Rhodopseudomonas palustris HaA2: one gene and its partner. The main gene of each other region encodes a partner of the protein of the gene in region 2 in a complex. Links are inferred from orthologs where the notes say so. Each region holds a gene or a part of one and is shown on either strand. Other genes may lie near its edges.

The links. The genes of interacting proteins can lie anywhere in the genome.
Region 1: the proteins of RPB_RS22465 (region 2) and xseA are in contact, whole or in part, in a cryo-EM structure (PDB 8TXR), measured with the Escherichia coli proteins. The link is inferred for Rhodopseudomonas palustris HaA2 from one-to-one orthologs.

What each region holds. Positions count from the first base shown.
Region 1 is NC_007778.1:2,123,100-2,126,612, reverse strand. Bases 530-3,513 are described here. They hold xseA (exodeoxyribonuclease VII large subunit), read left to right. Parts: upstream 530-1,205; coding sequence 1,206-2,822; downstream 2,823-3,513. Other genes in these bases: RPB_RS09355 (dienelactone hydrolase family protein), read right to left, coding at 2,843-3,513; RPB_RS09365 (alpha/beta hydrolase), read right to left, coding at 530-1,082. Also shown: RPB_RS09370 (hypothetical protein), read right to left, coding at 1-96; more of RPB_RS09365, read right to left, coding at 93-529. UniProt on the Escherichia coli protein: Bidirectionally degrades single-stranded DNA into large acid-insoluble oligonucleotides, which are then degraded further into small acid-soluble oligonucleotides.
Region 2 is NC_007778.1:5,046,121-5,049,629, forward strand. The notes cover bases 529-3,509. They hold RPB_RS22465 (exodeoxyribonuclease VII small subunit), read left to right. Parts: upstream 529-1,883; coding sequence 1,884-2,135; downstream 2,136-3,509. Other genes in these bases: RPB_RS22455 (bifunctional metallophosphatase/5'-nucleotidase), read left to right, coding at 529-671; RPB_RS22460 (histone deacetylase family protein), read left to right, coding at 883-1,812; dxs (1-deoxy-D-xylulose-5-phosphate synthase), read left to right, coding at 2,643-3,509. Also shown: more of RPB_RS22455, read left to right, coding at 1-528. UniProt on the Escherichia coli protein: Bidirectionally degrades single-stranded DNA into large acid-insoluble oligonucleotides, which are then degraded further into small acid-soluble oligonucleotides.

The DNA of each region.
Region 1 (3,513 bases), 2.9 Mb from region 2 along the record:
GGCGATGTCGTAGATCCGCGATTGGCGGACCCGGCGCACCACGCCGTCGATCTCCGACAGCGCCTGCGCGGCCTGCCTGGCGTCGATACCGGTCATGTGCCGGCGCCCACGCCGGCGACATCGTCCGCAATCGTCGACACGGCGGCCGGATTGCCGACGATGCCCATGTGGTTGATGCCGGGCAGGATCTTGACCCGGACGCGGTCGCCCATCGTCGCCTGATACTTGTCCGACGCCATCAGTTCGTCGGTCTCGCCGCTGAACACGGTGACCGGGCTGGTCGCGGCAGCAAGGTCGGTGCGGAAGTCGCGGCTGGCCGCGAAGTCCATCAGCAGCCGGAACGAATAGGTCGCGACGACGTATTTTTCGGAGTGCGGCTGCACCGCGAAGCCGATCACCGGCAGATGGTCGCAGCAGGCCACGCCGAGCGCCTGCAAGGCCGACAGGCCGATGATGCGCGGGATGTCCGGCGACGCCCAGCCGCCCCCCTTGTCGCGGTTGGTCGGCTCGCGATAGCCGAGGAACGGCGCCAGCAGAATGGTGCGGCTGAACTCCTTGCCGGTCGCCGATCCCGCCATCCGCAGCGCGAAGCCGCCACCGGCGGAATGGCCGATCAGCACCAACGGCGCTGCCGGGCGCGCGGCTTTCACCATCGCGACCATATCGGCAAAGTCATCGCCGAGCTGGCCACGATAGCCGATATCGCCGCGGGTGCCCGAGCCGCCATGGCCGCGGATATCCGGCGCGAACGTCTCCACGCCGCGGGCGGCGAGCGCCTGCGCCAGTGCATGGACCGCGATGCTGGAGCCCGACGAGCCGTGGACCAGGATAGCGACCTGCCGGACGCCGCCCTGCTGCGCCGGGTAGCGCCGGTAGGCCAGCTCGGTGCCGTCGCGCCCGTGGAACCGCGCCAGCGCCGGCATGGTGCTGCGATCGACCGCGCTGGCCGTCTCGGCGATAGAGGCCAGCGCCGGCGGTTTGCTCACCGGCACCGCGATCAGGGCCGCGAAGACCAGGACGACGACCCCGGCGACACTCACGGCCCAGCCCACCAAGCGCGCCGCTCTTCGCATCAATGCCATGCCAGCCTCCTGCTGATGAATTCACAGAGAACTCTGTAATACAGAGTATTTCGCTCAGCAAGGGTTGATTGGCGAGCGGGACGCAAATCCCTAATTTGCCGGCGAACCAGGATACCGAATCGCATGGCCCGACTGCTCGCCCCCGAAACCCTCGCCAATGTCGGTGAATTCACCGTCTCCGAGCTGTCGCAGGCGCTGAAGCGGACGGTGGAGGACAGCTATGGGCACGTCCGGGTGCGCGGCGAGATTTCCGGATTCCGCGGCGCGCATTCATCCGGGCACTGCTATTTCGCCCTGAAGGACGAGAGCGCCAAGATCGAGGCGGTGATCTGGAAGGGCGTCGCGGGGCGGATGCGGTTCAAGCCGCAGGAAGGCCTCGAGGTCATCGCCACCGGCAAGCTCACCACCTATCCCGGTTCGTCGAAATATCAGATCGTGATCGAGGCGCTGGAGCCCGCCGGCGTCGGCGCGCTGATGGCGCTGATGGAAGAGCGCAAGCGCAAGCTCGGCGCCGAAGGGCTGTTCGACGAAGCGCGCAAGCAATTGTTGCCGTATCTGCCCGAGGTGATCGGCGTCGTCACCTCCCCCACCGGCGCGGTGATCCGCGACATCCTGCATCGGCTCGAAGACCGCTTCCCGCGCCGCGTGCTGGTGTGGCCGGTGAAGGTGCAGGGCGAAGGCTCGGCCGAACAGGTCGCCGCCGCGATCCACGGCTTCAACGCGCTGCCCGAAGGCGGCCCGATCCCGCGCCCCGACCTGCTGATCGTCGCGCGCGGCGGCGGTTCGCTGGAGGATCTGTGGTCGTTCAACGAGGAGATCGTTGTCCGCGCCGCGGCCGAAAGCATGATCCCGCTGATCTCTGCGGTCGGCCACGAAACCGACGTGACGCTGATCGATTTCGCCGCAGACAAGCGCGCGCCGACGCCGACCGCCGCTGCCGAAATGGCGGTGCCGGTCCGCGCCGAATTGTTCGTCGAGGTGCAGAGCTACGCGCGGCGGATGATGCTGTGCTGGTCGCGTGGCCAGGATTCACGCCGCAACGAACTACGCGCTGCCGCCCGCGCGCTGCCCGCTGCGGGCGAACTGCTCGCGATCCCGCGGCAGCGGCTCGACGGCGCGGCGTCGTCCCTGCCCCGCGCGCTGCGCGCCAACACCCACGCCCATCACCGCCGCTACGCCAAGGCCGCGTCGGGCATCACGCTGAATGTGCTGCGCGCCCAGGTCAGCCACAGCGCGCAGCGGCTCGGCAGCACCGGCGAGCGGCTGAAGCATTGCACCCGCGCCACGCTGCGCCATCGTCGCGACCGCTTCGAGAGTCTGGCGATCCGGCTGCAGGCCTCGAAGCTCGCCAACGAGCAGGCGCAGCGGATGCGGATCGCGCGCGAGCGCGAGCGGATGCTGCGGCTCGCCGAGCGCGCCCGGCGGGCGTGGGCGACGCTGCGCGATCGCCAGCAGGCGCGCCTTGTTCAATCCGGCAAGCTGCTCACCGCCCTGTCGTATCGCGGCGTGCTGGCACGCGGCTTCGCGCTGGTGCGCGACGCCGACGGCCATGCGCTCCATGCGGCGGCGGCGGTCAGTGCGGGGGCGCGGCTCAGCGTCGAATTCGCCGACGGCCGCGTCGGCGTCACCGCCGATGGCGGCGGCGCGACGCGACCGGACATTGCCAAGCCCGCCACGCCAGCAGCGAAGCCGGCGCCGAAGCGGGTGTCGAAGCCGATCGATCAGGGCTCGCTGTTTTAGAACTCCGGCCGGCCTGCGCTCTACCGTCCCAGCCAGTGCATCACCCGCCGCTCGGCGTCATTGCGTGCGCCCGCATCGAAGCCGAGATGGCCTTGCGCCGGCTCCTCAGGGTCGTCGCCTCTGGTGAGATGCAGCGCCACGCCGGCGGCGTCGAAATCGTGCACCGCGCCCGGATAGACCACGATCCGGGCCAGCGCGCTGCGGCCGCGCGCGCCGTCGATCATCGCGCGGCAGGCCGAGGCCGAACTGATGTCGTCGTCGCCGCCGATCAACACCAGCGTCGGTACCCGCGCGCTCCATCCGAGCCGCGCCGAAACCCGGCAATCCGGATAGAACGCAATCGCCGAGCGGAACTCGGGATCGCCTTTGGCGAGCGCGGTTTGCGGGCGCACCGCCCACAGCAGCGCGCTCGCGCCACTGTCCCAGCCGATCAGGCCAATGCGATGGCGCGCGACGAACGGTTGCTCCGCCAGCCAGTGCCGCGCGGCGCCGATGTCGGCCAGGCGTTCGCGCCGCGCCAATGCGCGGCGGTTCCGGGCGTGGCACTGCGGTCCGAGATCGCGCGAGCCGAAACTGTCCGGCAGCAGCACGGCGTGGCCCGATGCCAGCAACCTGTCCACCCAATCGGCATAGCGGGGCCTGATCGTCCCGGCCGCGCCGACCAGCCCGCCGCAGCCGTGCAGGCCGATCA
Region 2 (3,509 bases):
TGGCGAAGGACCCGGCGCAGACCGCGCTGATCGACAGCTACGACAGGCTCGCCGGGCCGATCGCGGCGCGGCCCGCCGGCAGCGTCACCGCAGCGGTGTCGCGGATGCCGAATGCGGCCGGCGAAAGCGCGCTCGGCGATCTGGTCGCCGACGCTCATCTCGCCGCCACGCGCGACCGCGAGACCGGCGGCGCCGAGATCGCGATCACCAATCCCGGCGGGCTGCGCGCCGATATCAACGCCGCGGAAGATGGAAAGGTGACGTTCGGCGATGTCTTCGCCGCGCAGCCGTTCCGCAATCAGCTGGTGACGATGACGCTGACCGGCGCGCAGCTCAAAGCGGCGCTGGAGCTGCAATGGCAGGATCCGGCGCGTCCGCGCATCCTGCAGGTGTCGCGCGGCTTCAGCTATGCGTGGGACAATACCGCCGCACCGGGCGCGCGCATCGTCGCCGAGCGGATGCTGCTGCACGGCAAGCCGATCACGGCCGAGCGCAGCTACCGCGTCACGATCAACGCCTATCTGGCCGCCGGCGGCGACGGCTTCACGCCGTTCACGCAGGGCACCGACCGCCTGACTGGCGTCTACGACGTCGACGCCCTGTTCGGCTATTTCCGGGCGCACAGCCCGATCGCGCCGGCGCCGCTGGACCGGATCTCGCGCATGAACTGAGCGGCCGCGCGCGTATCACGTAAACGTGGTGAACGTATTGCCACCGCGCGCGCTGCTGATCGAATGCAGCATTTTCTTGCGCCGGACCGTTTCCACTTTGCCGAAAGATGCTCTAAGCCTTAAGCTGGCCTTTCGCGACACGCGACGGATAACTAGGTTGATCTGAAGTTATCGTCGTCACCACGCACCGGACGTTGCAGGCGCTCCCCGCATGACCACGCTCTTTCTGACCCATTCCGCGTGTCTCGAGCATCACACGCCGGAGGGCCATCCCGAACGCGCCGAGCGGCTGATCGCCGTCAACGAGGCGCTGACCGCGGAGCGGTTTTCGATGCTGTCGCGCGGCGAGGCGCCGATCGGCTCGCTCGAGCACATCGCGCTGTGCCACACCGATCACCACATCGTCGAGATGCGCCACATGGCGCCCTCGACCGGCATCGTCTATGTCGACGGCGACACCTCGATGTCGCCGGGCACGTTCGAAGCCGCGTTGCGCGGCGTCGGCGGCGCGGTGTCGGCGGTCGACGCGGTGATGAAGGGCTCGGCCGCCAACGCCTTCGTGGCGACGAGGCCGCCCGGTCACCACGCTGAAGTCACCAAGCCGATGGGCTTCTGCTTCTTCGGCAACGCCGCGATCGCGGCGCGCTATGCGCAACGCAAATACGGCATCGAACGCGCCGCGGTGGTGGATTTCGACGTCCACCACGGCAACGGCACGCAGGACATCTTCTGGGGCGACCGCACCGTGATGTACTGTTCGACGCACCAGATGCCGCTGTTCCCCGGCACCGGCTCGGCCGGCGAGCGCGGAGAGCACGACAACATCGTCAACGCGCCGCTGGCCTCGGAAGACGGCGGCAAGGAGTTCCGTTTCGCGTTCGAGACCGTGATCCTGCCGCAGCTCACGCGGTTCGCGCCGGAACTGATCGTGATCTCCGCCGGCTTCGACGCGCACTACCGCGATCCGCTGGCCAGCCTCAATCTCAAGGCCGAAGACTTCACCTGGGTGACGCAGAAGCTGATGGAGGTCGCCGACAAGACCGCGGGCGGCCGCATTGTCTCGGTGCTCGAGGGCGGCTATGACTTGCAGGGCCTGAGTGAATCGGTCGCCGCTCATGTCGGCGCGCTGATGGGCGCCTGACCGGCGCCTCCGCCTCGACGGCTCACAACAACAAGCCGCCGGCCGCGCCGCGGCGCATCCAGGAGCCGCCGATGGCCGACGCCGCCCCCGCCGATGTCAAGAAGCTGAGCTTCGAGCGCGCGATGGAGGAACTCGAAACCATCGTCAAGCGGCTCGAGGACGGCAAGGTTCCGCTGGAGGAGTCGGTCGCGATCTACGAGCGCGGCGAGGCGCTGAAGCGGCGCTGCGAGGAACTGCTGCGCCAGGCCGAGGCCCGCGTGGACAAGATTACCACCGATGCCCAGGGGCAGCCGGTCGGAACCGAGCCGCTCGACGTCCAGTAGAGCATTTTCGGGCTATTTCGATAGGATTCCGCGCGAAATGCGCCCCAGATGCGACCTGACAGGTCGTTCAGGAAACTGACAGCTTCCATCCGTCTTAGCTGATCCAGAACCGCCCGCCGCCGGTCTCGAAACCGTGACCGACAGGCAACAACCCGCTTCGGAAATTCGTGGATCAACCTTATTGGCCGAAAGTTTACGCAGGCTGGCCAGGCGTTAGGCAGCCCATGGTTGGCTTTGAATTCAGCTTTGTGTAAAGGTATGAACTTATGTGCCGCGCGTGACACAAATGCCCAATGGCAGTGTCAGGTTCGGTGGACGTGTGCTGCCGCAATAAAGTGATCCAGATCACTTCGACTGATCGAGGCGCACCTTACGCTTTGATCGTTGATTTTCTCCTGCACAAGGAGGCGGAAGCCAGGTGGGCTCCCGTGAATTGGACAAGTTCGGACCATTCGTCGCGGGCCTCACCACCCCCATAGTCAAGACTGGAAGATCGCCGTGACCGAATTGAGTAAAACGCCGCTTCTCGACACCATCCGCACACCGGACGATCTGCGCAAGCTCCGCATCGACCAGGTCCAGCAGGTTGCCGACGAATTGCGGCAGGAAACCATCGACGCGGTCTCGGTCACGGGCGGCCATTTCGGCGCCGGCCTCGGCGTCGTCGAACTGACCACGGCGATCCACTACGTCTTCGATACGCCGCGCGACCGCCTGATCTGGGACGTCGGCCATCAGGCCTATCCGCACAAGATCCTGACCGGCCGCCGCGACCGCATCCGCACGCTGCGCACCGCCGGCGGGCTGTCCGGCTTCACCAAGCGCACCGAGAGCGACTACGATCCGTTCGGCGCCGCGCATTCCTCGACCTCGATCTCCGCCGGCCTCGGCATGGCGGTGGCGCGCGACCTCGCCGGCGGGACCAACAACGTCATCGCGGTGATCGGCGACGGTTCGATCTCGGCCGGCATGGCCTACGAGGCGATGAACAACGCCGGCGCGATGAACTCCCGTCTTATCGTCATTCTCAATGACAACAACATGTCGATCGCGCCCCCGGTCGGCGCCATGTCGGCCTATCTGTCGCGGCTGTATTCGGGCAAGACCTACCGCTCGCTGCGCGAGGCCGGCAAGCAGATCGGCAAGCACCTGCCGAAGCTGATCGCCGACCGTGCCGCCCGCGCCGAGGAATATTCCCGCGGCTTCATGATGGGCGGCGGCACGCTGTTCGAGGAACTCGGCTTCTATTACGTCGGCCCGATCGACGGCCACAATCTCGATCATCTGCTGCCGATCCTGCAGAACGTCCGCGATGCCGAGACCGGCCCGTTCCTGATCCATGTCGTCACGCAGAAGGGCAAGGGCTACGCCCCG